Regions from separate parts of the Sphingomonas bisphenolicum genome, predicted to be linked through region 2. Evidence: riboswitches for the same ligand, from Rfam matches in the RefSeq annotation. Region 2 holds a riboswitch; each other region holds the start of a gene.
The links. A riboswitch is a leader RNA that binds a small molecule or an ion and turns the genes downstream of it on or off. The one in region 2 is predicted to bind cobalamin.
Positions count from the first base shown of each region.

Region 1: another riboswitch for cobalamin. It lies ahead of SBA_RS00065 (TonB-dependent receptor plug domain-containing protein); the one in region 2 lies ahead of cobW (cobalamin biosynthesis protein CobW).
Region 3: another riboswitch for cobalamin. It lies ahead of SBA_RS21760 (TonB-dependent receptor plug domain-containing protein); the one in region 2 lies ahead of cobW (cobalamin biosynthesis protein CobW).

Region 1 covers NZ_AP018817.1:10,561-20,704, forward strand. The annotation lists gene SBA_RS00065 (TonB-dependent receptor plug domain-containing protein) at 1-1,432, opposite strand, end outside; cobalamin riboswitch at 1,598-1,811, opposite strand; gene fdhD (formate dehydrogenase accessory sulfurtransferase FdhD) at 1,881-2,678, opposite strand; gene SBA_RS00075 (formate dehydrogenase subunit delta) at 2,710-3,015, opposite strand; gene fdhF (formate dehydrogenase subunit alpha) at 3,026-5,872, opposite strand; gene SBA_RS00085 (formate dehydrogenase beta subunit) at 5,869-7,455, opposite strand; gene SBA_RS00090 (NAD(P)H-dependent oxidoreductase subunit E) at 7,452-7,904, opposite strand; gene SBA_RS00095 (LysR family transcriptional regulator) at 8,002-8,904, opposite strand; gene mobA (molybdenum cofactor guanylyltransferase) at 8,945-9,487, shown strand; gene SBA_RS00105 (ABC-F family ATP-binding cassette domain-containing protein) at 9,674-10,144, shown strand, end outside.
Region 2 covers NZ_AP018818.1:206,306-216,449, reverse strand. The annotation lists gene SBA_RS19495 (MFS transporter) at 1-581, shown strand, start outside; gene SBA_RS19490 (helix-turn-helix domain-containing protein) at 638-1,405, shown strand; gene SBA_RS19485 (FadR/GntR family transcriptional regulator) at 1,402-2,103, shown strand; gene SBA_RS19480 (CbtA family protein) at 2,104-2,826, opposite strand; gene SBA_RS19475 (CbtB domain-containing protein) at 2,836-3,063, opposite strand; gene SBA_RS19470 (histidine phosphatase family protein) at 3,221-3,817, shown strand; cobalamin riboswitch at 3,881-4,133, shown strand; gene cobW (cobalamin biosynthesis protein CobW) at 4,394-5,428, shown strand; gene cobN (cobaltochelatase subunit CobN) at 5,428-9,147, shown strand; gene cobO (cob(I)yrinic acid a,c-diamide adenosyltransferase) at 9,150-9,758, shown strand; gene SBA_RS19450 (ABC transporter substrate-binding protein) at 9,755-10,144, opposite strand, start outside.
Region 3 covers NZ_AP018818.1:733,337-743,480, reverse strand. The annotation lists gene SBA_RS21770 (GMC family oxidoreductase) at 1-458, shown strand, start outside; gene SBA_RS21765 (cobyrinate a,c-diamide synthase) at 564-1,871, shown strand; cobalamin riboswitch at 1,883-2,073, shown strand; gene SBA_RS21760 (TonB-dependent receptor plug domain-containing protein) at 2,224-4,164, shown strand; gene SBA_RS21755 (hypothetical protein) at 4,191-4,724, shown strand; gene SBA_RS21750 (DUF1636 domain-containing protein) at 4,724-5,131, shown strand; gene cobT (nicotinate-nucleotide--dimethylbenzimidazole phosphoribosyltransferase) at 5,128-6,144, shown strand; gene SBA_RS21740 (histidine phosphatase family protein) at 6,141-6,710, shown strand; gene SBA_RS21735 (adenosylcobinamide-GDP ribazoletransferase) at 6,707-7,426, shown strand; gene SBA_RS21730 (threonine-phosphate decarboxylase) at 7,423-8,412, shown strand; gene cbiB (adenosylcobinamide-phosphate synthase CbiB) at 8,405-9,346, shown strand; gene cobU (bifunctional adenosylcobinamide kinase/adenosylcobinamide-phosphate guanylyltransferase) at 9,343-9,849, shown strand; gene SBA_RS21715 (carotenoid oxygenase family protein) at 9,929-10,144, shown strand, end outside.

The DNA of each region.
Region 1 (10,144 bases), on a different replicon from region 2:
TGGCGCGGGTGCGGTCCAGATTGCCATAGGTGAAGGTGGCGTTATCATAATTGATCTGGTTGCGCGTATCGCGGCGGAAAGCGGTGACCGACAACATCGCCCGACCACCGTCCAGGCTCTGGTCGAACCCGACATCATAGCTTTTGGACCGTTCAGGGCGCAGCGCCGCATTGCCGCTAAAGCTGTCGTACAGTTGATAGAGCGACGGCGCCTTGAACCCTTCGCCATAGCTCAGCCGCACATTGGTCGCGCCGCCATTGGGCGAATAATTGGCGTTCGCGCCGAAGGTCGTCGCGCCGCCAAACTGGCTATGGTCGTCATGGCGCACGCCACCGGTCACGGCCAAACCAGCGAAAGGCTTGACGATCGCCAGCGCATAGACGCTGTCGATGTTGATCTTCGCGCTGGCGGTCGAACCGAAGCCGAAGAAATCATAATCCGGCCGCTCATGCTCATAGCCGAACAGCAGCTTGGCCTGGTCGACCGGCGCGTAGACGCCTTCATATTCGAAGCGCAGGTTGGTGCCCGAATAGCCATAGTCGGGGTCGGTGCCGCGCACGAAATAATAGTCGCGATCGTTGCGCATCCAGGTGACGGCGGCGCGGTTGGTCAGCTTGCCATCCAGCAGCGCCAGGTTGAGGCCCGCATAGCCGACATATTGGTCGAGCTTGCTGACGTCGCTGCTGTCGGCGGGTGCGCCGAAGAAGCTGTCATAGTCGAGGTCGGCATGGATATAATAGCCGCGCAGGTCCAGGCTCAGCATATCGGTGAAGCTGAGCTTCAACCTCGCGTTGGTCGCGATATTCTCGGTCCCGTCGCGCTCCGTCCCGCCTGCGGCCGACGAAATGCCGTCGGTGCGGAAATAGGCTGCGCCTAGGCCGCCCGCGGCGATGCCGCTGGTGCCCGACACGTCCGCCTTGGCGCTCAGCGTGTCGCTATAGCCATAATCCACCGATGCGTTCGCGCCGAAGCCCTCGGCCGGCACGCCGGTCATCAGGTTGACCACGCCGCCGATCGCCTGGCTGCCATGCACCACCGAGTTGGAACCGCGCAATATTTCGATCCGCTGGATATTGCCGGTCAGCAGCGGCCCGAAATCATAGCCGTCGCCAATGCCGCTGGGATCGTTGACCTTCACCCCGTCGATCAGCACCAAAGTCTGCGTCGTCTCCGCGCCGCGCAGCGACACGCCGGTCACGCCGCCGGTCGATCCGTTGCGGTTGAAGCGCACGCCCGGCGTCGTCGCCAGCAAATCGACCACATCGATCGCCTGGCGCGTCTTGATCGTCTCCGCGTCGATCACGGTAATCGCCTGGCCGACCTCGTCGCGCGACTGCGCAATGCCCGTGGCGGTGACGACGATCTCGTCATCCTGCGCCCATACCGGCGTCGCCACGATCAGCGCCACCAGAGAAATGCCTGTTTTCAACATATATACCCCCCGGCGCCGGTGCGACTTGGGCTGGGGCGTCCGCAATGCGGTCGGGCGGAAGCACGGGATGGCGCCATATCCCGTCCACAACCCGATGCGGCCCCGGCCGCATGGCGTCGCTCGACGGAAAAACCACCGTGCCCCGGCCATCCCCTGGACCAAAGCAAGAGCGACCAAGCGCCGGCAGGTCTCCTGGCTCGCGGGTCGCAGCACGGATGCATAGCCTTCCCGGACATGGGTCCAGTGGCCGGTCTTTCGACCATATGCATCGCACTATCCGCTTACAGTTGCAGGGACAGCCACGGAATTGGGCGCTCGCACGCCCGCACCGCATTCCCGATTAAGCCCGTTGCCGGGCACCGGCGCGATCATCTCGCAGGGGAAGCAAAGCCGCCCCCACGCCGCGCGCTCTAAGGGAAAGCGGATGCGATGCCAAGCGGCACCGGGTTTAAGCCAAAGGCCTGTTGCTCCGCAGCAACATGGCGTCCCGCCGCGCCAACACGACCAGCGGCAAGCCGGCCTCTTCCGCGCGGGCCGCCGCCAGCCGGGTCGGCGCGGAAATGGTGACGAGCAACGGGCATTGGCTCAGCACCGCCTTTTCCACCAGTTCATAGGAACAGCGCGACGACAGCAGCGCAAAACCGCCGTCCCAGTCCGCGCCAGCCCGCGCCATCGCCCCGATCAGCTTGTCGAACGCATTGTGCCGCCCGACATCCTCGCGCACCAGCCGGACGGCCCCGTCCGCCCCGACCCAGGCCGCGGCATGGGCCGCGCCAGTCGCCGCGTTCAACGGCTGGTGATCGTGCAGCGCCGCCAGCGCGCGAAAGATGGCGGCGCGGTCCGCCCGCGACGTCGTCATCACCCGCGGCAGCGGCCGGATCGCCTGCTCCAGATTCTCGATCCCGCATATGCCGCAGGAGGATTCGGACGCACGATGCCGCACCCGCTCCAGCAGCGCATCGGTGCGGTCCTGCGGCAAGGTCGCGCGGGCCACGATGCCCTGTTCAGTCCGATGGGTATCGACGTCGAACGCCGCGTCGCCCGGCCCGATCAGCCGCTCGCCCAACGCAAAGCCCAACACCAGATCGCCAATGTCGGTGGGCGTCGCCATCAGCACCGCATAGCCGATGCCGTTAAATTCGATCGCGACCGGCACTTCGTCGGCCAGCGCGCGGTCGATCGCCTGCGTCCCGCCGTCCGGGGTCAGGCGATCGAAAGTCAGCGGGCGGGCGGCGGCATCATCCATCGTCACGGCGTAGCGATGGACGGCGTGCCGCTCAACCGGCGTCGCAATGCCCGGCCTCGTCCACCGCGTTGAACTGCGCCGCATCGACGGCGGGCGCCGGCCTGCCCTGCGCCATCCGCGCCACGGCGGCTGCGACCATGGGCGACAGGCGCTCGGGCTGGTCCTGCGCGATGGCGATGATCTGCGCCTTCATCCGCGGATCCCAGAAGCGGGTCAGATGCTCGGCCAGCGCCGCTACCGCCTTCGCCTCGCCCATCATCGCCATGTTGCGGGCGATCTGGTGCGCCATATAGACCAGCCGGTCCGTGGTGGACATGACATGGGTGTCGTCGCTCATGTCCGTCATCCTATTCGGCCGCTTCCAGCGGCGCGATGCGGCGGCTGGTCCGGGCCTGCTGCGCATAATCCTGCTGCCAGTCGCTCGGCCCGTTCGACGCCATCACTTGCACCGCCGTCACCTTATATTCCGGGCAATTGGTGGCCCAGTCCGAATAGTCGGTGGTGATGACGTTCGCCTGCGTCTCGGGATGGTGGAAGGTCGTATAGACCACGCCCGGCGCAACCCGCTCGGTAATCAGCGCGCGCAGGGTCGTCTCCCCCGCCCGGCTGCGCAGCGTCACCCAGTCGCCATCCTTCAGGCCGCGATTGTCCGCATCGCTCGGATGCATTTCCAGCCGATCTTCCGGATGCCACGCCGTATTGGCGGTCCGCCGCGTCTGCGCGCCGACATTATAGTGGCTCAAAATGCGCCCGGTCGTCAGCAGCAACGGGAAGCGCGGCCCGGTCTTCTCGTCGGTCGGCACATAGTCGGTCACGACGAACTTGCCCTTGCCACGCACGAAGCCGTCGATATGCATGGTTGGCGTGCCGTCGGGCGCGGCGTCGTTGGCCGGCCATTGCAGCGATCCTTCCGCCTCCAGCCGGTCATAATGCACGCCGGCGAAGGTGGGCGTGAGCGCGGCGATCTCATCCATGATTTCGGACGGGTGGCCATAGGTCCAGCCCAAGTCCATGGCGTTGGCCACCAACTGCACGATCTCCCAATCCGCATATCCATTGAGCGGCGCCATCACCTTGCGCACCCGCTGGATGCGCCGCTCGGCATTGGTGAACGTGCCGTCCTTTTCCAGGAAGGTCGATCCGGGCAGGAAGATATGGGCGTAATTGGCGGTTTCGTTGAGGAACAGATCCTGCACCACCACGCACTCCATCGCCGCCAGCCCCGCCGCGACATGATGGGTATTGGGATCGGACTGGAGGATATCCTCGCCCTGCACGAACAGCCCCTTGAACGTCCCGTCGGTCGCGGCGTCCAGCATGTTGGGGATGCGCAATCCCGGCTCGGCGTCCAGCGCCACGCCCCATGCCCGCTCGAACAGGCTGCGCGTCGCGGTGTCGGACACATGGCGATAGCCCGAAAATTCATGCGGGAAGCTGCCCATGTCGCAGGCCCCCTGCACATTATTCTGCCCCCGCAGCGGGTTCACGCCCACGCCCTCGCGCCCGACATTGCCGGTCGCCATGGCCAGGTTGGCGATCGCCATCACGGTCGAACTGCCCTGCGAATGTTCGGTGACGCCCAACCCATAATAGATGGCGCCATTGCCGCCGGTGGCATAGAGCCGCGCCGCGGCGCGCACGTCCTGCGCCTTCACGCCGGTCAGCGGCTCGATCGCCTCGGGCGAGCGCGCCGCCTCCGACACGAAATCCGCCCAGTCGGCAAACTCGTCCCAGTCGCACCGCGCCCGAATGAAAGCCTCGTCATAGAGCTTCTCGGTCACGACCACATAGGCGATCGCGGTCAGCATCGCGACATTGGTGCCGGGTCGTAAGGGCAGATGATGTTCCGCCGCGACATGGGGAGATTGCACCAGATCGGTGCGGCGCGGATCGATGACGATCAGCTTCGCGCCCTGCCGCAAACGCTTCTTCATGCGACTGGCGAAGACCGGATGCCCATCGGTCGGATTGGCGCCGATGACGAGGATCACGTCCGCGGCCATGACGCTGTCGAAATCCTGCGTCCCCGCCGACGTGCCGAAAGTCTGGCTCAAACCATAGCCGGTCGGCGAATGGCAGACGCGCGCGCAGGTATCGACATTATTATTGCCGAACCCCTGCCGGATCAGCTTCTGGACGAGGAACGTCTCCTCATTGGTGCAGCGGCTCGACGTGATGCCGCCGATGCTGCGCGTCCCATATTTCGCCTGAATCCGGCGAAACTCGGACGCGGTATAGGCGATCGCCTCGTCCCAGGACACTTCGCTCCACGGCTCGCTGACCGACCCGCGGATCATCGGGTTCAATATCCGGTCCTGATGCTGCGCATAGCCCCAGGCGAAGCGGCCCTTGACGCAGCTATGGCCGCGATTGGCCTTGCCGTCCTTCCACGGCACCATGCGCACCAGTTCCTCGCCCCGCATTTCCGCGCGGAAGGTGCAGCCGACGCCGCAATAGGCGCAGGTGGTGACGACGGCGCGGTCGGGCGTGCCGATCTCCACCACCGCCTTTTCGATCAGGCTCGCGGTCGGGCAGGCCTGCACGCACGCGCCGCAGGACACGCATTCGGAGCCGAGGAAATCCTCGCCCTGCGACGGCGACACTTTGGACTCGAAACCCTTATTCTCGATCGTCAACGCGAACGTGCCCTGCACTTCCTCGCAGGCGCGCACGCAACGCGAACAGACGATGCATTTGCTGGGATCGAAGTCGAAATAAGGGTTCGACTGGTCCTTTACCTGCCCCATATTGGTCGCGCCGTCATAGCCATAGCGCACGTCGCGCAGGCCCACCGCGCCCGCCTGATCCTGCAATTCGCAGTCCCCGTTCGCACCGCAGGTCAGGCAATCGAGCGGATGGTCGGAGATATACAGTTCCATCACCCCACGCCGCAATTGCTTCAGCCGGTCGGTCTGCGTCCGCACCACCATGCCGTCGGCGACCGGCGTGGTGCAGGACGCGGGATAGCCGTTGCGGCCTTCGACTTCGACCAGGCAGAGGCGACACGACCCGAAACTCTCGACACTGTCGGTCGCGCACAGCTTGGGGATCGACCCGCCCGTCAGCGACGCCGCGCGCATGATGCTGGTGCCTTCGGGCAGGGTCACGCTCTGCCCGTCGATGGTCAGGGTGACGGACTTGCCCGTGGCGAGCGCCGGCGGCGTGCCATGATCGGTTTCGCGATTGAAGCTCATTCCGCTGCCTCCTTGATGGGTGCAGGCGCACCGAAATCCTCGGGGAAATAGTCGAGCGCGCTCAGCACCGGATAGGGGGTGAAGCCCCCCAACGCACATAGCGACCCATATTTCATCGTATCGGCCAGATCGCGCAGCAAAGCCGTCTGCCCCTCGATCGACACATCGATCCGGGATGGAGAGCGAGAATATAGCGCCTTCCCCAACCCCCCGTCATCCCAGCGAAGGCCGGGATCTTTCTTCTCTTCACCCCCCGGCCGTTGCGCAATGATCCGATCCATAATCTCCACCCCGCGCGTCGATCCGATCCGGCAGGGCGTGCATTTGCCGCAACTCTCCGCCGCACAGAATTCCATCGCGAAGCGCGCCATATGCGCCATGTCCACGCTATCGTCGAAAACCGTGATCCCGGCATGGCCGATCAGCCCGCCAGCCTGCGCAAAGGCTTCATAATCGAACGGCAGATGGAACATGCCGGGCGGGAAATAGGCGCCCAAAGGTCCGCCCACCTGCACCGCCCGCACCGGTCGCCCGCTCGCCGTGCCGCCACCAATCTCGTTCACCAGTTCGCCCAGCGTGATCCCGAAGCCGATCTCATACAGCCCGCCATGCTTGACATTGCCCGCCAGTTGCACCGGCATCGTGCCCCGCGACCGCCCGAACCCGACCGCCGCATAGGCCTCCGCACCTTCGCTCAGGATGAACGGCACGGCCGCCAGCGACAGCACATTGTTGATGACGGTCGGCTGGCCGAACAGCCCCTGGAGCGCCGGCAAAGGCGGCTTGGCGCGCACCTGCCCGCGCTTGCCCTCGATCGAATCGAGCAGCGCCGTTTCCTCGCCGCAGACATAGGCGCCCGCCCCCTCGCGCACCTCCAGCGTGAAGGGCGCGACGATGTGCGCCGACGCCTCGATCGCCGCGCGCATCGTCGCGATGCAAAAGGGATATTCGGAGCGGATATAGATATAGCCATGCCGCGCGCCGACCGCGTGAGCGGCAATCGCCATCCCCTCGATCAGGCAGAAGGGATCGCCCTCCATCAGCATCCGGTCGGCGAAGGTGCCGCTGTCGCCCTCGTCGGCGTTGCTGACGATAAACTTCTCGTCAGCAGGCGCGTCCAGCACCGTCTGCCACTTGATCCCGGTCGGGAAACCCGCCCCGCCGCGCCCGCGCAGGCCCGACCCTTTGACCGTATCCACCACGGCCTGTGGTGCCTGCGCCCGCGCCTTCTCCAACCCAACCCAGCCGTCCTGCGCGGCATAGTCGGTCAGGCTCAGCGGATCGATCACACCGCACCGCGCAAAGGTGAAACGCTGCTGCCCGGCGAAGAAGGGCAGTTCCGCCACTGGCCCCAGCCGCGAAGCATGGCTGCCCTCCAGCACCGCCGCCACATCATCCGGCCCGACCGGCCCAAAACCGATCCGTCCCGCGTCCGTGTCCACCTCGACCAGTGGCTCGATGCTGAACAGCCCGCGCGACCCGGTCCGCACCACCTCGCACCCGGCCTGCGCAAAGGCGCGCGCCACATCGTCCGCGCCCAGCGCCACCGACGCCATGTCGCGGCTGATAAACACGCGCATCATGCCGCCACCTCCAGCGCGATCCGCTCCAGCGCGGCCGCATCGATCCGCGCCACCGGCCGCCCGTCGACCAGCGCATTGGGGCCGATCGCGCACAGACCCAGGCAATAGACCGGCTCCAGCGCCACCTGCCCGTCGCCCCGCGTCTGGCCCATCGCCACGCCCAGCCGTCGCGCCGCCGCCGCCTCGATCGCCGCACCGCCGCGCGCCTGGCAGCTTTCCGCCCGGCACAGCTTCACCACGTGCCGCCCCGGCGCGACCCGCCGAAAATCATGGTAGAAGGTGACGACCCCATGCACATCCGCGCGGCTGAGGTTCAGCGCCTTGGCGATCGCCGGCACCCACGCGTCGTCGATATGGCCGGCCTCTTCCTGCATCGCGTGCAGCAGCGGCAATAGCCGGTCGCGCGTCGCGCCATGGCGCGCAGTCCATGCGCCGATAAATTCTTCCATTTCTACCCTGCCTTCTGGCCCGATTTTGGGTGCGATCCTGCGCCCCGGCCGTCAGCGGGTCAAATCGAAGTCGTCCATCTTTGATAGAAAAACCCTATCAGGAAATCCGGAAGCCCGATGGCAGGCGCAGGTCGCGCGCGACCCCCAGCACCGCCTGCGCCAGCGGCCCCATCGGTGCGCTGTCGGATACGATCACGCCGACCCGGCTGCCCTCGTCCGTTTCCGGCATGGCATGGGTCCGCGCCCAGTTCAGCCCGTCGAGCAAGGCCGCATGGCTGTCGGGAATGATCGAACAGAGCCGCCCCTGCTGCACCAGCCCCAGCAGCGCGACATAGCTGTCCGCCGTCACCAGCGGCCGCAGCGCCAGCCCCCGCTCGGCCAGCCGCGCGTCGAGAATCCGCCGGTTCTGCATCCCCTGATGCAGCAGGCAGAGCGGCAGGCCCGCCAGCGTCGCCCAGTCGAGCGGATCGGGCACCGCCACGCCGCCCACCGCGCTCACCAGCATCGTCCGCTCGACATAGAGCGGCACCGACAGCGTATGGGCGGGCGGCTCGAAATCCAGATAGGTCAGCCCCGCATCCAGCTCGAACGCCGCCAGTTCCCGCTCGATCTGGCGCGACGTCAACGCCCGGATCGACACGTTGAGGCCGGGATGCCGCGCCTGCATCGCCGCGACCAGGCAGCCGATGGCGGGCATCGCCGCGGGTATCGCGCCCAGCCTGAGTTCCCCTTTCAGCGGCCCGCGCGCCGTCTCCGCCGCCTGCCCCAGCGCTTCGGCCGCCGCGACCAGTTGTCGCGCCCAGGGCAAGATCGCATCCCCCTCCGCCGTCAGCCCGCCATATTTGCGGTCGCGCCGGATCAGCCGCTTGCCCAGTTGCGCCTCCAGCGTGGCGATCCCCGCCGACAGGGTCGGCTGGGACACATTGCAATGCGCCGCGGCGCGGGCAAAATGGCCTTCGCGCTCCAGCGCCAGAAAATATTCGACAAGGCGGGTCTGCATTGATTCTGCTATAGGCTTTATAGAGGGGAGCTATCAAGCGATGCACGAAGGACGGATTTTGGGCGCCATATTGGCCGGCGGCCGCTCCAGCCGCTTCGGCAGCGACAAGGCGCTGGCCCGCATGGCCGACGGCCGCACCCTGATCGATCATGCGATGGCCGGCCTTGCCCCCCATGTCGCGACGGTCGTCATTTGCGGCCGGGAAGGTGGCCTGCCGGATCGCCCCGCGCCCGACATGGGGCCGCTCGGCGGATTGAACGCGGCGCTCCATCACGCGCTGGACCATGGCTTCGCCGGGGTGCTGACCACCGGCTGCGACATGCCCTTCTACCCCGCCGCCCTGCCCGCCGCCCTGATCGGCGAGGGCGCCGCCATCCTGAAAGGACAGCAGCTGCTCGGCTGGTGGCCTGCGACGCTGTCGCCGCAACTCGACGTCCATCTGGCGGCGGATAACAACCGCTCCATCCACGGCTGGCTCGCCCGCATCGGCGCGCGCATTGTGGCGATGCCCGGCCTCGTCCTCCCGAACGTCAACCGGCCGGAGGATCTGGCGAACCTCTCCCGCGACGGCGGTCCGCGCTGACCAGCGTCTAAGCCTGTTCCACCCCCTGTCCGGCAAGGACATTTGCTGCTAAGGGTCGAGCTTCACATCTGCGATGCGCGAAAAGCTTGCGACTTTCCGCCATGATCGCCTCACCGACGAGGACCGCCGCCATGAACATCGCCCTGACCGCACAGCCCACCCGCTCTGCCTTCAGGAAAGCCGTTCATGCCTGCCATCACTCTTTCGAATCTCTGCTGGTCCACGCCTGACGGAACGCCCGTCCTTTCCGGCCTGGACTTCCGCTTCATCCCCGAACGCATCGGCCTGATCGGCCGCAACGGCGTCGGCAAATCGACGTTGCTCGCACTCATCGCAGGCGATCGGACTCCTGCGACGGGGCAGATCAGCGTCACCGGCGCTGTCGCGACCCTGCGCCAGGCGCGCGACGCCGACCCCGGCCGGACCATCGCCGATCTGTTTGGCGTCAGCGCATCCCTGGCGCTGCTCGATCGGGCGGACGCGGGCGCGGCGACGATGGACGACCTCGACCAGTGCGACTGGACCCTGCCGGGCCGCCTTGCCGACGCCCTGGCGGAGGTGGGGCTTGAGGCCGATCCCGCCACATCACTGGCGCACCTGTCCGGTGGCCAGCACACCCGCGCCGCGCTCGCCGCCGCTCTTTTCGCCCGGCCCGAC
Region 2 (10,144 bases):
TGTTCGTGGGGCAGGTCAGCGTGGTGATGGCCGATGCGGCGGCCGCGATCTGGGCGTCGCCCGTCTTGTCGCGCAGCTATGGCCTGGCGCCGCCCGACTTTGCCGGCTGGATGGGCAGCCTCATATTCCTGACCGGAGTCGCAGGATCGGTGCTGGGTGGCGTGGCGGCCGACATCGGGCAGAAGAGCGGGCGGCGCGGCGGCCTGCTGATCGGCGCGGTGATCGCGGCGGCGCTGGGCATCCCGGCCGCGCTTTTCCCGATCATGCCCGGCATCCCCTCCTTCGCCGTGGCGCTGGGTGCGCTGATGCTGTGCGGCACCGTCACCGGCCTGATCACATCCGTCGCGCTCACGGTATTGCTGCCCAACGAATTGCGCGGCCTGTGCATCGGCGCCTTCATCGCCATCGCCGGCCTGATCGGCTTCGGCGTCGCGCCGACCTTGGTGACGGCGATCAGCGGCTTGCTCGGCGGCGAAGCGCATTTGGGCGGAGGCCTTGCGACGGTCGGCGTGTCGGTCAGCATCGTCTCGGTCGCCGCCTTCTGGCGGGCTATGCGTCGCGCGCCGGACAGACCTATCTGATAGCTATTGCCAAAAGCTGTCTGATAGGTCAGTATGTGAGCAAGGAGAAGATGGCCATGGATCGAATCAGTGTGTCGCCCGAGATGATCGCGCTGGTCGGACCAGGCATCGCCACGCTCGCCAATGATGCGGGCCTCTCCGTAGCTTTCCTGCTCGGTTTCGGCGCGGTGGGGCACTCGGCGTCGGTCCGGCTGGTCGAGCATCCCACGATCGCCGACCTGAACGACGATCCGGGCAGCCGCCTGATCCTGCTGGTCGCGCCGGACGCCTGCGCGCGGGTGGCCGACGGCGCGGTGCCGCTGGCGCCGGGCGTCGCTTATTATCTCCCCGCGCCGCTCCGCGCGATCGCGCTCGCCATCCGCGATTGCCGCCTTCACGACGCGGCGGCCGCGCCCTATCGGCTGGCCAAGAGCATCGAACTGTTCTGCGAGCTTCTGCGCGCCGGGCGCGAAGACGGGTTCGTGCCGATCGGGCAGGATGCGCTGTTGTCGCGGGCCGACAGCGAAAGATTGCTGACGGCGCGGCGCATGATCGAGGATCGCTGGGCGGAAAAGCTGACGCTGGACGGCATCGCCCGCGCCTGCGGCCTCAACCGCGCCAAGCTGACCCGCGGCTTCCGCGACATGTTCGGCAGTTCGGTCGCCGACGCCATCACGGCGCAGCGGCTCGACCGGGCGGGGGAAATGCTGGTGGCGACCGAATTGCCGGTGTCGTCGATCGGCTATCGTTGCGGCTATCTCAACAATGCCAGCTTCACCCGCGCCTTCGCCCGCCATTTCGGCGTCGCGCCGACGCTGTATCGCGCGGAGCGACTGGCGGCATGACGAGCCGGGCGATCGACGACGGCGGGTCGCTGGTCGAACGCGCCATCCAGGCCGTGCGCGACCATATCCGCGCCCATAGCCTGCGGGTCGGCGACACGCTGCCGGGGGAAGGCGCCTTCGCCACCAGCCTGGGGGTTAGCCGCGCGGTGATGCGGGAAGCCTTTGGAGCGCTTGCCGCCTTGCACCTGATCGACGTTGGCAATGGCCGCCGCGCGCGGGTCGGGGCCATCGATGGATCGGTGATGGGGGCTTCGCTCGACCATGCGGTATCGACCGAGCAGGTCAGCGTCGCCGATGTGTGGGACGTGCGGCGCACGCTCGAACTGCGGATCGCCGCGCTTGCCGCGCAGCGCCGCACCGACGCGCAGGCTGCCGAGATTTTGGCCATAGCGCAGGCGATGGCGCAGGAGTGCGACGACATGGCGCAGGTGACCCGGCTCGATATCGCGCTCCACAATGCGATTGCCGAAGCGGCGTCGAACCTGCTCTTCGCGCAGATCATGCGGTCCTTCGCGCCGCTGATGGAAACGGCGGTGCCGCGCGCCTGGGAAACCCGCCGGACCGATACCCAGCGGCAGGACATCATCGCCTGTCACCTCGACCTGGCGCAGGCGATCGTCGACCGCGACCCCACCGCCGCCGCCGCCGCGATCGACCGCCATTTCGATACGTCTATCGGCCAGATGCTGGCGACATGATTATCGGCGAATCATGACCCGTTCCGCCGACAGGCCGAAGACGATCCCGATCGTGGCCCACAGGATCAGTTGGGTCGCGATCGAGGCGAGGCGGAAATGCCAGAGCAAGGTCGCCGGGAAATCGGCTGGTACTTCATCGACGCTGGGCAGCAGAAACTGGCCCAGCACGACCATCGCGACATAAGCCGCCATTGCGAGCAACATCGCGTCGATGCCACGACAGGATCGAGCGAGCGCGCTTCGGATCTTCGCGGCGATCACCGCGCCGCCCACCGACAGGGCGATCATGGCGAAATAGGCGGCGGTGCGCAGGCCCACAGTGTCATGCTGGCCCACGGCCGGCGGCGTCTGGGGATATTTGATCCCCGGCACGATCACGATCAGCAGAATGGCGATCCCGGCGAGCAACAGGGCGAAGCTGCGCGGGCCAATGCGGCCGAAGCGTCCATAACCATAGGCGAATATGAGTGCGAAAATGCCGCCGACCGCCGCGCCGTAAAGCGCCAGCGCGGTCAGGAGGCCCGCGCCCTTCTGCGTCGCCCGGCTTACCAGCTCCTCTTCCTGCCCATTCGCAGGTGTGTCCGCATGATGCGCCGCATGGACATGCTCATAGCCAATGGCGAGATCGATCTGGGGCTCCGCGATCACGCGCGCGAACATCGTCGCGACGAGGGCCGCGAGAATGCCGGCCAGCATTCCGCGCCACAAAAGACTTTTGGTCATCGCCGGCGATCAGTGGCAGGGGAAGCCGAGCAGATGGCGCCCGTCATGGACGAATTCATGCACATACATGCCGTCGAACAAGGCGAAGGCGCCCTGTTCGGTGCTGACGAAATAGAGGAAGATGAGCGCGATCAGCGTCCCGAATACGGCCCAGGGCGCGATGTCCTCGATCGGGATGGCGGAGCCACCCTGGACAGGAATGAAATGGTCGTCGAGCAGTGCGGCAGTGGTTGCCATGATCCGTACTCCTATAGGGGATTGCGCGTCCCGCGAGAGATAATATGTCCAGGAAGAAGGTCTGGCTCTCGACCTTGTACGTCGATAACAGTGGCGCGACCGCGCCGGAATCTCACCGGCTTCTTCTTCCTGATGCCCGCGCTGTTTAGGGTGCGCGATGGCGCGACGTCAACATCTCCCGGAGGTTCCGCTGGCTACATCCCTCCTTCTCCTATGCGCGGCGTCCACGCCGTCCAGCCGGATCGGCGGCTTTCCGGCGCTGGACGAGGGCCTGGACGCACGCGGCGCGCATGATGCCGCCGCCTGCCGCCTGCCGCCGGGTTTCGACAACCATGTCCTTTGCAGCCCGTCCCGCGCCGCCGCGCAGACTGCCCAGGCGATGGGGCTGGACGCCACGGTCGAGGTCGCGCTGGTGGACATGGATGCCGGGCGCTGGACGGGCCGGTCGTTTGCGGACCTTTCTGCCGCCGAACCGGCCGCCCTGTCCGACTGGATCGCCGATCCGACGCAGGGCACCGCGGATGGTGAGACCATGGAATCGGTGCGACAGCGGGTAGGCGGCTGGCTGGACGGAATGGCGCAGTCGCCCGGATGCGTCTGCGCCATCAGCCATGCCATGACGATCCGCGCCGCCTTGGCGCACGCGCTGGGCTTTCCGCTCGTGACGACGCCTGCCATCGACATTGCGCCGCTATCCGCCGTTCGCCTGTCCTTCAACCGCATCTGGCGGCTTCAGGCGATCGCACCGCACTGAGGGCTTGCGGACGGCCCCGGCAGCCGGTATCGCCGACCGCATCCGGGGAGCCGCAAGCCCCCTTCGATGACTGATCGCGCCGGTTCCCCGCAAGGGGATTAAAATGGGAAGGCGGTGCGGGTGGCAGTCCCTCGACGAGGGCGCTCATCCAAATCCGCAGCTGTCCCTGCAACTGTAAGCGGCGAGCGCGATGCACATCGCTCCCTTTCCAGGGGAGCAGCCACTGGGCCGGACGCTAAATCCTGCGAGGCCTGGGAAGGCGTGCATCAAGCGATGACCCGCGAGCCAGGAGACCTGCCGGCGTCTGGTCGCTCTTGCTTTGGTCCAGGGGATGGCCGGGGCACGGTGAACGCCGTCTGAGCGACGAACCCATGTGGCTGGGGCCGCATCGGTGCGCGCTGACGGGCTCCATGCGCCTGCTCGTCGCCGCGCATCGACCGTTCGTTCGCGTCCGGCACGCCCCCGCCCGAGATATCGCTCAGGTGCAGCGGGGGTAGACATGGCCATTATCAGGCTCGGCGATGCCGATCGCCCCTTCGCGCGCATGAATCCCATGGCGCTTGAAGGAGAAGAAGCGTGAGCAAGATCCCGACCACCGTCATCACAGGCTTTCTGGGGGCGGGCAAAACGACGTTGATCCGGCATTTGCTGCACAATGCCAAGGGTCGCAGGCTGGCGCTGATCGTCAACGAGTTCGGCGATGTCGGCGTGGACGGCGCGCTGCTGCGCGGATGCAATGACGACGCCTGCCCGGAAGACGATATCGTCGAACTGGCCAATGGCTGCATCTGCTGCACCGTGGCCGACGATTTCCTGCCGACCATGCTCAAGCTGCTCGACCGCGCCAATCCGCCAGACCATATCATCATCGAAACGTCCGGCCTGGCGCTGCCCAAGCCGCTGGTGAAGGCGTTCCAGTGGCCCGAAATCCGCACCCGCGCGACCGTGGATGGCGTCGTGGCGCTGATCGACGCCGATGCGGTCGCCGCCGGGCGCTTTGCCACCGACGAAGCCGCGCTGGCGCTGGCGCGGGCGGCCGACCCCTCGCTCGACCATGACAGTCCGCTGGAGGAACTATACGAAGACCAGCTCGCCTGCGCGGACCTCGTCATCCTCAACAAGGCCGACATGGTCGATGCTGACGCGCTGACCCGGATCGAGGGCGACATAGGCAAGGATATCCGTAGTGGGGTGAAGATCGTGCGGACCGATCATGGCGCGATCGATGCCGGCGTCCTGCTCGGCCTGTTCGCCGAAGCGGAAGAGGATATCGACGCGCGGCCATCGCACCATGACGGCGACCCCGATCATGACCATAACGATTTCGACAGCTTCGTCGTCACCGGCGGCGAGATTGCGGGCGTGGATGCGCTGGTGCAGGCCATGGCCCCGTTGATCGAGGCGCATGATATCCTGCGCATCAAGGGCATGGTCGCCGTCGCCGGGCGCCCGGCACGGTTGCTCGTCCAGGCGGTCGGTCCCCGCATCCAGCATTATTTCGACCGCGCCTGGAAGGCGGAGGAGTCGCGCCTGTCCCAACTGGTGGTGATCGGGCAGAAGGGGCTGGATCAGGCCGCCATCGACAGCGCCCTTCGCGCGGCCTTCGCCTGATGCATTTGCTGACCGCCACGCCGGGAACCGTCTCCAACGGCGACGAGGCGATCGACCTCGATCAATCGCCGGGCGAGATCGTGTTCCTGACCGTGGCGGACAGCGAGCTGGCCTGTTTCGCCCAGGCGGCGGCCCTGCTGGGTGAGGATGCGCCGTCGATCCGGCTGGTCAACCTGCTCCAGCTCAAACATCCCTATTCGGTCGATCTCTACGTCGAAAAGGTGATCGCCCATGCGCGTTTCGTGTGCGTGGTGCTGCTGGGGGGCAAGGCCTATTGGTCCTATGGCGTCGACGAGATCGCACGGGTGGCGCGCGAAAAGGGGATTGCCTTCGCCGCGATCGCTGACGGGCGCGAACCCGATCCGTCGCTCGATGCCGCCGCGACGCTGCCGGTGGCGGTCAGCGAACGGCTCCGCGACTATCTGCGGCAGGGCGGCGTCGCCAATGCGGTCGGCTTCCTGCGCCATGCCGCGCGGCTGATCGGCGCGGACATCGGCGTGCCGGACGATCCGGTGCCGGTCGCCGACGCCGGTCTCTATCTGGCGGGTATGGAGCGGCCTACGCTGGACGATGTGCGGACAGGATGGCGCGCGGGACAGCCCGTCGCGCTCCTCTGCTTCTATCGCGCGCTGATGATCGCCGGTACGCTCGATGCCGTCGATGCGCTCGTCGCCGCGCTGAAGGGACGCGGGCTGAACGTCGTCACCGTCCATGTGCGGGCGCTGCGCGAGCCGTTCGCGATCGACTGGCTGCGCGGCCTGATCGCTGAAACCCGGCCCGACATCATCCTGAACGCCACCGCCTTCGCCGCTTCCTCGCCGGGCGACCGGCGGACGCCGTCGGTCCTCGAAACCGCGGATTGTCCGATTCTCCAGACCGTGTTCGCGGGGGTCGAGCAGGCGAACTGGGCCGACAGTCCGCGCGGCCTCGGCCCCCGCGACCTCGCGATGAACGTCGCCCTGCCCGAGATTGACGGCCGCCTGTTCACCCGCGCCGTCGCCTTCAAGGCGGCCGAGCGTTTCGACGCACGGACCCAATGCGGCATCGTGGTGCCGCGCGTTGCCCCCGATCGCGTCGCTTTCGTCGCCGATCTTGCCGCCAATTGGGCGGCATTGCGGCGCGCGCCCGCATCGGATCGGCGTGTTGCGCTCATTCTCGCCAATTATCCCAATCGCGACGGTCGGCTGGGCAATGGCGTCGGCCTCGACACGCCGGCCAGCGCGGCCGCCATTCTCGCCGCCCTGCGCGAAGCGGGCTATCATGTCGGCGATGCGCCCCTGGACGGCGCGGGGCTGATGGCGATCCTGCTCGGCGGCGTCACCAACGCCCGCGCGTCGCTGGATCGCCTGCCCGAAGTCCGCCTGCCGGTCGGCGATTATCGCCTATGGTTCGACGCGCTGCCCGCGTCGGTGCGGGGCGCGGTGACGGCGCGATGGGGCGCGCCTGCCGACGATCCGTTCGTGCGCGACGGCGCCTTTCATCTGCCCGCCCATCGCTTCGGCCATATCGTCGTCGCAGTGCAGCCCGCCCGCGGGTATAATATCGATCCCAAGACCAGCTATCATGACCCGGCGCTGGTCCCGCCGCATGGCTATCTGGCCTTTCATTTCTGGCTGAACCAGGATTTCGGCGCGCAGGCGGTCGTCCATGTCGGCAAGCATGGCAATCTGGAATGGCTGCCGGGCAAGGCGCTGGCCCTGTCCGACACCTGCTTCCCGGAAATCTGCGCCGGGCCGGTGCCGCAACTCTATCCTTTCATCGTCAACGATCCGGGCGAAGGAACGCAGGCGAAGCGCCGCATCGGCGCGGCGATCATCGATCATCTCACCCCGCCGCTGACGCGCGCGGAAAGCTATGGCCCGTTGAAGGCGCTCGAAGCGCTGGTCAACGAATATTATCTCGCCGCCGGCATGGACCCGCGCCGCATCCAGCATCTGAAAGCCGAGATTCTCGATCTTGCCCGGTCGCAGGGACTGGACGCCGATGCCGGGGCCGTCGGGGATGGCGATGACGCGCTCGCGGCTCTCGACAATTATTTGTGCGAATTGAAGGAGATGCAGATACGCGACGGGCTGCACATCTTCATGCGATCGCCGACCGGCCGGCTGCGTACGGACTTGCTCATCGCCCTGTCCCGCACCCCGCGCGGCTATGACGAGGCGGGCCAGGCGTCGCTGCTCCGCGCCATGGCCGACGATCTGGACCTTGGCTTCGATCCGCTCGATTGCCGGATGGGCGACGGCTGGACCGGCCCCCGACCGGCCGTGCTGGCAGCGGTGAGCGATGCGCCCTGGCGCAGCCATGGCGACACGATCGAACGGCTCGAACTGCTGGCCGTCGCGCTGGTCGAGGGTGCGACAGCGCCCGGCCCGGCGTCGCAGGCCGTCATGCGGTCGCTGCTGGGCGATCTCGCCGGCCGCGTGGACCGTTGCGGCCCCGCCGAAAAGGCTGCGTTGCTGGCTGGCCTGGACGGGCGTTTCCTGTCGCCCGGTCCCTCCGGCGCGCCCACGCGTGGGCGCCCCGACGTGCTGCCGACCGGCCGCAACTTCTATTCGGTCGACACCCGGTCCGTGCCGACCGCCACGGCATGGGAGCTTGGCCGCCGCTCGGCGCAACTGCTGGTGGACGATTATCTCCAGCGCGAAGGCGAATATCCAAGGGCCATGGCGTTGTCCGCCTGGGGCACGGCCAATATGCGCACCGGCGGCGACGACATCGCCCAGGCCCTGGCGCTGATGGGCGTGCGGCCGCGCTGGGACTGGACGTCGGGCCGCGTGATCGGTTTCGAGGTGATGAAGATCGCCGAACTCAACCGCCCGCGCGTCGATGTCACCTTCCGCGTCTCCGGCTTCTTCCGCGATGCTTTCCCCGAACAGATCGACCTGCTCGATTCCGCAGCGCGCGCCGTAATGGCGCTGGACGAGCCGGACGAGGACAATCCCGCCGCCGCCCGCCACCGCCGTGAGACCGCGCAACTGATCGACGCCGGCCATGACGCGAAAGCGGCCGCCCGGCGCGCGGGCTTTCGCGTGTTCGGATCGAAGCCGGGCGCCTATGGCGCGGGCCTTCAGGCGATGATCGACGAGAAAATCTGGCACGACCGCGCCGATCTCGCCAACGTCTATCTCGACTGGGGCGGCTATGCCTATGGGGCAGGGGCGGAGGGCGACGTTGCGCGCGACCTGTTCGCCACGCGGCTGGCCCAGGCCGACGCCGTGGTGCAGAACCAGGACAATCGCGAGCATGACCTGCTCGACAGCGACGATTATTACCAGTTCGAGGGCGGCGTCGCGTCCGCCGTCGAGCATCTGTCGGGCAAGCGGCCGCGCGCCTATCATAACGACCATAGCCGCCCCGAACGCCCTGTCGTCCGCACGCTGGAGGACGAGATCGGCCGGGTGGTCCGCGCCCGCGTCACCAATCCCAAATGGATCGCGGGCGTGATGCGCCACGGGTACAAAGGCGCGTTCGAGATCGCCGCGTCGGTCGACTATCTGTTCGCCTTCGCCGCCACGACCCATGCCGTGCGCGATCATCATTTCGACGCAGTCCATGCCGCCTTCATCGAGGATGAAGCCGTGCGTGCCTTCCTGGCGGAGGCCAATCCGGCCGCGCTGCGCGAAACCGCGGCGCGCCTGGCCGAAGCGCTGGAGCGCGGCATGTGGAAACCCAGATCGAACAGCGCGGGCCTGTTGCTCGCCCAGCTTGCAGGAGGATGACGATGGCCGAACGGACAGACGAACAACATGCGCAGAAGATGAAGAAGAAGCAGGCCGCGCACGACCGGATTGTAGCGGGCAAGACGGTCGAAAAGGGCCTGCTGATCGTTCACACCGGCAAGGGGAAGGGCAAGACGACCGCGGCGCTGGGCATGGTGGTGCGCGCCATCGGCCATGGCAAGAAGGTCGGCGTGGTCCAGTTCGTGAAGGGGGCGATGGAGACGGGCGAGAAGGCCGTGTTCGATCGTTTTCCCGATCAGGTCGAATTCATGGCCATGGGCGACGGCTTCACCTGGGATACGCAGAACCGGGCGCAAGACATTGCTTCGGCAGGCAAAGCCTGGGATCAGGTCAAGCGCATGATAGCCGACCCGGCCTATCATCTGGTGCTGGCCGACGAACTCAATATCGTCCTGCGCTACGATTATCTCCCCCTCGACGAGGTGCTGGCGGTTCTCAAGGCCAGGCCGGAGATGAAGCATGTCATCGTCACCGGCCGCAACGCGCCCGAAGCGCTGGTCGAAGCCGCCGATCTGGTGACGGAGATGACGCTGGTGAAACATCCGTTTCGCGAACAGGGCGTCAAGGCGCAGCCCGGCATCGAATTTTAAAGCCGATGGTCGATCTGGTTCACCAGGCTGCGAACGGCATCGACATAAGCCGGCCCGCCACAGACGGTCCAGGCCTGGGGCAGGCGCAGCCGCTTGATGTCCTTCAACAGCGGGTGGCGCAGCATCTCCGTACCCTGATCGACCACATGTTCGGAGCCGCTTTCGATCAGCAGATAGTCGGGCTGGGCGACCATCAGCTCTTCGAGCGTGAGTTGCGACAGGACCGGCTTGCCGAGCTTGCCGGCCAGATTGACCAGCCCGGCGCGGGTCATCAGATCGTCGATCAGCGTGCCCGTCCCGGTCAGGAAACCGCGCCGCTGATAATAGGCCGCGACGCCGGACCGGCGGGGACGGGCGATGGCGGCGAGATCCCGGTCCATCCGCGC
Region 3 (10,144 bases), 430 kb from region 2:
TGCGGCCCAGCCATCGCGGGCGGATCAGCCTGCGCTCGGCCGACCCTTTCGCGCCGCCGAAAATCGAACATCGGCAACTGGGCAGCGACGATGATATCGACCAGATCGTCGAGGGCATCGGCATCGCCCGCTCGATCCTGCATGAGACACCGATTGCGACACATATAAGGGGGGAGCTACGCCCCGGCGCGGGGCTGACCGACCCGGAACAGTTGCGCGCCTACGTGCGCATGGCATCGATCCCACTATATCACCCGGTCGGCACGGCCAGGATGGGCGCGCGCGACGATGCGTTGGCGGTGGTCGACGCCGATCTGGCCGTCATCGGCGTCGAGGGGCTGTGGGTCGCCGACGCCTCGGTCATGCCCAGCCTTCCCGCCGGCAATACCAACGCCACCGCGATCATGATCGGCGACAAGGGCGCGGATCACCTGCTGAGGCGCCTCCGCCGCAATTGAGGCGCTGGCGGCGCGGGGCCTGCTTTGCCACAAGGCGGGCATGACACCGAATCGCGCCGCCCTCTTCGTGGATGCCATCGCCCCCTTGCCGGTATGGCGCACGTCGTGACGCCGCGACTGGGCGCGGGACTGGTGATCGCCGCCCCGGCGTCGGGCGCGGGCAAGACGATGGTGACGATTGGCCTGCAACGCGCCTTCACCGATCGCGGCCTGAGCGTGCAGGGTGCCAAATGCGGACCCGACTATATCGACCCGGCCTTTCACGAAGCCGCGACCGGCCGGCCCTCGATCAACCTGGACGGTTTCGCCATGGCGCCGACCATGCTGCAGGGGCTGGCGGCGCACGTCGCTACAACTGTTCAACTCGTCGTCGCGGAAGGCGCGATGGGCCTTTATGACGGCGCGCGGGCGCCGGGTCGTTCGGGCGCGTCGGCCGATGTGGCGCGGCTGCTGGGCTGGCCGATGCTGCTGGTCGTCGATGCCCGCGCAGCGGCGCAGACGGTGGCGGCGGTGGCGCATGGCTGCGCGACTTTTCCCGGCGCGCCGGCCATCGCCGGAGTGATCGCCAACAAGGTGGCCAGCACGCGCCATGTCCGCATGATCGAGGATGGGTTCGCGCGTATCGGCCTGCCGCTGCTGGGTGCGATGGCCACGGACGAGGGATTGGCCATGCCGTCCCGCCATCTGGGACTGGTGCAGGCTGGCGAAACGGAGGAACTGGAACGGCGAATCGACGCGATCGCAGCGCGGGTGACGGCGCAATGCGATCTGGATGCGATCCAGGCGGCGGCCGGCGCTACGACAGACGTGCTGGCGCAACCGCCCGGCATCCGGCCACCGGGGCAGCGGATCGCCGTCGCCAGGGACGCCGCCTTCAGCTTCTTCTATCCCCATATCGTACATTGGTGGCGGTCGGCCGGCGCGGAGCTGCGCTTCTTTTCTCCGCTGGCGGACGAATCGCCGCCCGCCGATTGCGATGCCTGCTGGCTGCCCGGCGGCTATCCCGAACTCCATGCTGCGCGGATCGCGGCCAATGGTCAGTTCCTGAACGGCCTGCGCGCCTTTGCGCAGAGCCGGCCGGTGCATGGCGAATGCGGCGGCTATATGGTGCTGGGCCGCACGCTGGAGGATGGCGACGGCATCGTCCACCCGATGGCGGGCCTGTTGCCGATGGATACCAGTTTTGCGCGCAGGCGCCGAACATTGGGCTATCGCAGCGCGCGGCTGCGGCACGGCACCAGCTTCGCCTCTGTCGGGCAACTGTTGCTGGGTCATGAGTTCCATTATGCCAGCATCACCGCCAGCGAGGGCGAGCCGCTGGCCGACATGGCCGATGCGGAGGGGCAGGCCCTTCCTCCGGCGGGCCACCGCGCGGGCCAGGTGACCGGTGGCTTCTTCCACTTGATCGCCTGATCCAAGTCGATTAGGGCGGCTGCGCGTCAGGTTCCCCGCAAGGGGATCAAAAGGGAACGGGGTTAAAGACCCCGGCTGCCCCTGCAACTGTGAGCGGCGAGCCATCGAGGCACAAGCCATTGGAATCGATGATTCCGAGAAGGCGCTTCGAATACGGCATTGACCCGCAAGCCAGGAGACCTGCCTGTCGCGGTCGTTCTTCGTCCGGACAGGGTGTGCCGGTCGAACGAGGATATCCTCGCGCAACGACAAGCTGACCGTGCGGGTTCGCACGGTGGCGATGTCGTGCGCGCGTGCGCCCTGCATCGCCACCGCGTCGCGTCCGCCCGGTCCTGTCAACGACTGGGGGATTATGATGCATTGGATTTCAAAGAGCGGCCTTCTGCTTCTGGCGGGCCTGTCGACGCCGGCCTGGGCCGATGATGCGGGCGAGGTGATCGTGACCGCGCTGCGTCAGCCGCAGGCCATCGAACAGGTGGCGTCGAGCATCACCATCATCGACAAGCCGGCAATCGACGCCGCACAGGCGCTGGCGGTGTCCGACCTGCTGATCCGCACGCCGGGCGTCAGCTTCACCCGCAATGGCGGCTATGGCACGGCGACCTCGATCCGCATTCGCGGCGCGGAGGCCGACCAGACCGTGCTGGTCATTGACGGCGTGAAGCTGGCCGATCCGTCTTCGACCGGCGGCGGCTATAATTTCGCGACGCTGATGACCGGCGCCATCGACCGGATCGAGATATTGCGCGGTCCACAGTCGATCCTCTGGGGCAGCCAGGCGATCGGTGGCGTGGTGAACATCGTCACCGCGCGGGCCGAACGCCCGATCGAAGGCAGCTTCGATATCGAGGCGGGATCGCGCGATACCGTCAGCGCCCGCGCTGCGCTGGGCGGACGACAGGGCGCGATCGACTGGCAGGTCGCGGGCAGCCGCTTCACGACGGAGGGCATCTCGGCGATCAGCCCGCGCTTTGGCGCCAAGGAGAAGGACGGCTACACCAACGGCACGCTCAACGGGCGTCTCGGCGTCGCGCTGGCGCCGGGCGTGTCGATCGATATGCGCGGCTATTATGCCAAGGGGCGCACCGACATCGACAGCGCCGGGGCCATTCCCGATAGTCCGGAATATTCGGAAGTGGAGGAATGGATCGGCTACGCCGGCCTGAACGCCGATCTGTTCGGCGGTGCGCTGCGCAATCGCCTGTCCTTCAGCCGCAGCGAGACGCTACGCGACAACGTCAACCCCGCCCGCAAACTGCGCCAGACCAGTTTCACCGCCAGAGGCGAGACGAAGCGCTACGAATATCAGGGCGTGTTCACCATCGCGCAGGGCTGGACCGCGGCCTTCGGCGCGGAGCGCGAGGAGCAGCGGATGCGCACGGCTTCGCCTTCCGATAGTTTGGCTGCCTACGCCACGACCCGCGGGTCTGCCGATATCGACAGCCTCTATGCCCAACTGAGCGTCGAGCCGCTGGCCGGCCTGACCGTCAATGGTGGAGTGCGCTACGATCATCATTCGACCTTTGGCGGCAACACGGTCTTCGGCGCGGGCGCAGCCTGGGCGCTGGTCAAGGACCGCACGATCCTGCGGGCGAGCTATGGCGAGGGCTTCAAGGCGCCGACGCTCTACCAGCTCTACAGCGATTATGGGAACACCGCCCTGGTGCCTGAAAAGGCGCATGGCTGGGATGCCGGCATCGAACAGCATCTGTTCGACCATGCGCTGATCCTGTCGGCGACCTGGTTCGATCGCAGCACCGACAATCTCATCACCTATAATGGCTGTCCGACGACCAACCGGCCGCCGCTCTGCTATGCGCCGGGCACGACGACACCGCGCTTTGGCTATTATGCCAATGTCCAGCGCAGCGAGGCGCACGGGCTGGAACTGGCCGGCGTCGCCCATGCCGGTCGGCTGACGATCGACGGCAATTATAGCTGGGTGTCCGCGGAGGATCGGTCGCCGGGCCTGAACTATGGCAACCAACTGGCGCGGCGACCGCGCCATGCGGCCAATGCGACAGCGCGGTACGACTGGGCGTTCGGCCTGAGCACTGCCGTGGCGGTGCGCTGGTCGGGCAAGGCGCTCGACACCGCGCGCACCAGCGCCACGGTCGCGCCACTGGTCAACGCGGCCTACACGCTGGTGGATCTGCGTGCCGAAATGCCGGTGATGGGCAAGCTGACGCTATTCGGCCGGGTCGAAAATCTGTTCGACGAATATTATGAAACCGCGCGGCGCTACGGTCAATTGGGCCGCAGCATTCATGCTGGCCTGCGGGCGCGGTTCTGATCCCCCCTGACAAGGAACGTATGACCATGGACAGCCTGTCCCCTGCCGCCGCCCGCCATCTCTGGATCGGATTGATGACGCTGGCCAGCACCATAACCACTCTGGCGCTGGCCTGCGCCACGCCTTTCCCCGCCCTGGCCGCCCTCGCCGCGTTGCATGTCCGCCGGCAGGACGGCATCATCCTGATGCTCGCGGCCTGGGCGGTGTCGCAGGGGGTGGGCTATTGCCTGCTGGGTTATGAAACGACTGTGGAGAATGGCGTGTGGGCCGGGACCATGGCGCTGGCGGCGATCGCGTCGCTGCTCGGCGCGGATGGTGCGGCGCGCCTGTTGCCGCACCATCCGGCGGTGCGGCTGGTCGTGGCCTATGGGGCAGCGTTCGCTACGTTCAAGCTGGCCGTCCTGGCGGGCGCGTGGGCGCTCGATTCCGGCTGGGCGGCCTTCGCGCCGGATGTAATGGCGCGGCAGTTCGCGCGCTACGCCATGATCCTGGCCGGCCTGCTGGCTTTGCAGCATCTGGCCGACCGCAGCGGCCTGCTGCGCCGTGCGGCGACCGCCTGATGTTGCGCGCGGTCGAGGATGGTCCGGCGGTGGTGGTGTGCAGCAGTTGCCGCCACTCGCCGGGGCAGCGGGAAGATGCCGATGGCGTGCGCGGCGGTGCGCGGCTGGCGGAGGCGCTGCGCCGGGTGAAGGCCGGGTCGGACCGCTATGACGGGGTGGCGGTGCAGGACATGCCCTGCCTCTTCGCCTGTTCCGACCATTGCGCCGTCCATCTGCGGGCGCCGGGGAAGATCGGTTATGTGCTGGGGCGCTTTACGCCCGACGAGGATGCCGCGCGCGCGATCCTCGACTATGCGGCGCATCATGCCGCGAGCGCCCATGGCCAGGTGCCTTATGCCGACTGGCCGCAAGGGGTGAAGGGCCACTTCATCGTGCGTCTGCCGCCTGCCGGGTTCGTCGCCACATGAGCCTGTTTCCCACCGTGGCGGCTTTCGACGACGCGCTGGCGTCCCTGCCGGGGGCCGACCTGGCCTGCCGCGTCGCTGCCGCAGCGCGGCAGGGGCAATTGACAAAACCGGCCGGGTCTTTGGGTCGGCTGGAGGAGATCGCCATCTTCCTGGCCGGCTGGCAACGGCGCGCGCGCCCGCATATCGATCGCGGCCGGGCGGTGATTTTTGCGGGCAATCATGGCGTGGCGCGGCATGGCGTCAGCGCCTTTCCGCCCGCGGTGACGGCGCAGATGGTTGCGAATTTCGCCGCTGGCGGCGCCGCCATCAATGCGCTGGCGGGCGCAGCCGGGCTGGATCTGCAGGTCGTGCCGATCGACCTTGATCGCCCGACCGAAGACTTCACGGTCGCCGCGGCGATGGGCGAGGCGGATTGCCTGGCCGCGCTCAACTGCGGGGCCGATATGGTCGATCCGGGCCTGGACCTGCTGTTGCTGGGCGAGATGGGCATTGGGAACAGTACCGCCGCCGCGGCCCTGTGCCAGCGCAGCTTCGGCGGCAGCGTGGCGGAATGGGTCGGCGCGGGGACCGGCGTGGATGCCCACGCACTGGCGGTCAAGCGACAGGTGGTCGATCTGGCCATGGCGCATCATGCCCAAGCGCCGATGACGCCGTTCGAGACGCTGCGCCGGGTTGGCGGGCGGGAGATCGTCGCCATTGCAGGGGCCATGCTGGCGGCGCGGCATCGCCAAGTGCCGGTGGTGCTTGACGGGTTCATCTGCGCATCGGCGCTGGCGCCGCTGGCGGCCACCACGCCCGCGATCACCGATCATGTGATCGCCGGACATCGCTCGGCCGAAGCCGGGCACGGGCGGCTGCTCGACCGGCTGGGACTGAAGCCAGTGCTCGATCTCGACATGCGGTTGGGCGAGGGCAGCGGCGGCGCGGTGGCGGTGGCGGTGATCCGCGCGGCGGTAGCGGCCCATGACCAGATGGCGACCTTCGCCGATGCGGGTGTATCGGCGGGCGGATGAGCGGCATGCTGCTCCATCTGATGCGGCATGGCACGCCCGAACTTGCCGGGCGATTGCTGGGACATGCCGACTGGGCCGCCACCGATGCGGGGACGGCCGCCTGCGTGGCGCGTGCCTGCGGGCTGGAGGCGGAGGTTATAATATCGTCTGACCTGACCCGCACGCGGCAGGCGGCGACGGCCATCGCCGCGCCGCGTGGCATCGCGCCGCAGATCGACCCGCGCTGGCGGGAGCTGGATTTCGGGGCATGGGACGGCGCCGATCCGGCGATGCTGGACCAGGCGGCCCTGACGCATTTCTACGCGGACCCCGATGCCTGTCCGCCCCCCGGAGGCGAGCGCTGGTCTGCGCTGGTAGCGCGGGTCGGTGCGGCGATCGCCGCCCTGTCGCCCCGGCCGACGCTGGTCGTCACCCATGGCGGGGCCATACGCGCCGCGCTGGCGCTGCTGTGCGGCTTCGACCAGCGCCAGATCTGGGCGATCGACCTGCCCTATGCCGCCCGTCTTACGCTGCGTCTCTGGCCTGGCGAGAAACCTTGGGCGCAGATCGCGGGGCTTGCGGCGTGAAGGGCCTCATCTTCGCGCTCCAGTTCTTGACGCGATTGCCTATGCCGCGGGTGGAGGCGGACGGGGCGGCGTTCGCCGCCGCGATGCGCTGCTTTCCGGCGGCGGGCCTGGTGGTCGGCGCGCTGGTCGCCGCCGCGGGATGGGCCGGCGCCTGGATCGATGCGTGGACCGGCGCGTTGCTGGCGCTCGTGGCGTGGGTCTGCGTGACCGGCGCGCTTCATCTGGATGGACTGGCCGATCTGGCCGATGCGACGAGCGCGGCGCACAAGAATCGCGAGCGGTTGCTGGCGGTGCTGGCCGATCCCCATGTCGGCGCCATGGGCGCCACCGCGGTGGCGTTGCAGGTGATCGCCAAGCTGGTGCTGCTCCATGGCCTTGTGGAATCGAAGGCATTCGCCGCGCTGCTGTTGATCCCCTTCGCCGCACGGATTGGGCCGCTGCTCTGGAGCCGCTGGCTGCCGCCTCTGCATGACGGCCTTGGCGCGCAATTCCGCGCGGTCATCCGCCCGGCCGATCTGGCGCTGTGGGGCGTCATGCTCCTCTCCGCCGCCTTCTGGATGCCGGCGCTGCTGGCCGTGGCGCCGTTGGCCGGATTGTGGGGCTGGTGGGTTCTTGTGCGGATCGGCGGCATTTCAGGCGACAGCCATGGTGCGGGCATCGAACTGCTGGAAAGCGGCCTGTTGCTCGCAGCACTGATCCTGACGCGGGCGTCATGACGCGCTGGACCCATCATGGTGGCAAGCTGAACGAGGCGCGGCGATGGTTCGGCGAAGGCCGGGACCCGTGGATCGACCTGTCGACCGGGATCAATCCGCTTGGCTGGCCGGTGGAGAAAGCGCCTGCGATCGATTGGCGCGGCTTGCCCGGCGATGCGCTACTGGCCGAATTGGAGCAGAACGCTGCGCGGCATTTCAGCGTCGATCCGGCCCATTTATGCGCGTTGCCGGGGAGCGAGGCGGGATTGCGGCTGCTGCGCGGGATCATAGCCGGGAATGTCTTGCATGGCGCAGCCTGCTACCGCACCCATCGCGATATCCATCCCGACGGCCGCGCCTTCATCCCCGGCGTAGATGATCCGGCCTTGCTCGACGGCAATATCCTGCTGATCGCCAATCCCAATAATCCCGACGGCGGCTTGTTGGACAAGGTTCAACTGAACGCGCTGCTGGAGCGACAGACTTCGAGCGACGGCTGGCTGGTGCTGGACGAAGCCTTTGCCGACTGTCTGCCGGACATCAGCATGGCGGATCGCATTGCGGACGATCGGCGTCTCCTCATCTTCCGTTCCTTCGGCAAATTCTTCGGGTTGGCTGGCATACGGTTGGGATTTGTCATCGGGCCGCGCGCGACCATCGCGCGATTTCGCGAACGGCTGGGGAGCTGGCCGGTATCGACCGCGGCGTTGGTTATCGGGGCGGCCGCCTATGCGGATCGGGACTGGATCACTACCACCCAGGCACGCCTGATCGAACAGGCGGCAACGCTGGACGGATTGTTGCACGCACATGGCCTGTCTCCCCAGGGCGCTTGCCCCCTGTTCCGCCTGATCGTCACCGATGTCGCCACGACGTTGTTTGCCCGTTGCGCCCGGCACGCGATCCTGACCCGGCCCTTCGACGAGAATGCAGGCTGGTTACGAATCGGTCTGCCTGCCGACGCGGCGGCGCTGGCGCGACTGGATCGGGCGCTGGAGGGTGGCTGAGCCCGTGGCCCTGCTGGCGCTGGCGATCGAGGGTGCGATCGGCTGGCCCCAGCCATTGTATCGGCGCTTCGGCCACCCGGTCGGCGCCTTTGCGGCGATCATCGACGGGTGCGAGCGGGCCTGGAACCGACCGGAATTGCCCGGTCGGCTACGACGCGTGGCGGGTATTGGTTGTCTATTGCTGCTGCTGATCGTCGCCATGGGGGCAGGGCTTTTGCTGGAGTGGGGCCTGAATGGGATTGGAGGACGCTGGGCCTGGATTTTCATCACGCTCTGCGCCGTGCCGGGCATGGCGGCAGGCAGCCTCTACCGGCATGTCCGCGCGGTGACGGAACCCTTGCAGGCGAATGATCTGGCTGCGGCCCGCACCGCCGTCGCCATGATCGTGGGCCGGGATACCGAAAGGCTCGACAGCGCGGGCATCGCGCGCGCCGCGATCGAGAGCCTGGCCGAAAGCTTTTGCGACGGCGTGGTGGCGCCGCTCTTCTGGCTGCTGCTGGGCGGGTTGCCGGGCCTGTGGGCTTATAAGGCTATCAACACCGCCGACAGCATGATCGGTCATCGCGAAGAACGGTGGCGCGCCTTCGGATGGGCGGCAGCAAGGCTCGATGATTTGCTCAATCTCATACCCGCGCGGTTTGCCGGCCTGTTGCTTTGCCTGAGTGCGGGGCGAGGCTGGCGCATCATGCTGCGCGACGCGCGTCGTCACGCCTCTCCCAATGCCGGATGGCCGGAAGCGGCCATGGCGGGCGCTCTCGGCGTACGGCTGGCCGGGCCGATCGCCTATGATGGCGTGGCGCAGGACAAGCCGTGGATCGGATCGGGCCGAGGGGATCTCGCCGCCGCCGATCTCGAAGCGGCGCTGCGCCTTTATCTGCGCGCCTGCCTGCTGCTTGGATTGGCCGCTGCGCTCTTTGCATGGAGTGGCTTATGACGGTGCTATTGGTGCTGGGCGGCGCGCGATCGGGCAAGAGCCGCTATGCGCTCGCCCGTGCAGAAGCGATGCCGGGCGACTGTCTGTTCGTTGCGACCGCGCAGGCGCTGGACAGCGAAATGGACAGTCGTATCGCGCGCCACCGGGAGGAGCGCGGCGCACGCTGGCGCACGATCGAGGAGCCGGTCGCGCTGGATAGTATCGTGCGGACGGAAGCGCGGCCGGGCCGGGTGTTGCTGATCGACTGCCTGACCTTATGGGCGTCCAACCTGATGATGGCGGAGCGCGACATCGACGGAGCGGTGGATGCTCTCGTTATGGCGCTACGCCAGGCGCGGGGGCCGGTGATTTTGGTCGCGAACGAGGTGGGGCTGGGCATCGTCCCGGACAATGCGCTGGCGCGGCGGTTCCGCGACGTCGCGGGCACCATCAACCAGGCGGTGGCGACCTGTTCTGACGAAGCGGTTTTCCTGGCGGCAGGCTTGCCCCTAACACTGCGCTGACGGCGCCTTGCACTCTCCGCTTGGCAACAACAGTAACGATTGTTACTATGAGTCGAGATAAGAGAGGAGCCTCAAGGCCATGCCAGCCTATCCCCAGACCATTCATTTCGTCGGGTTGAACACACCTGTCGGCATCGAATGGGCGGCCCGCAATCTGGACGTTATCGGCGAAATCCCTGCCGGGATAGCCGGCGCCTTTTTCCGCGCCGTCCCGGACCCCGCCCATGCGCCGATGTTCGACGACGATATCGTCCTGTCGGGCGACGGCATGGTTGCCAAGTTCACCATCCAGGAC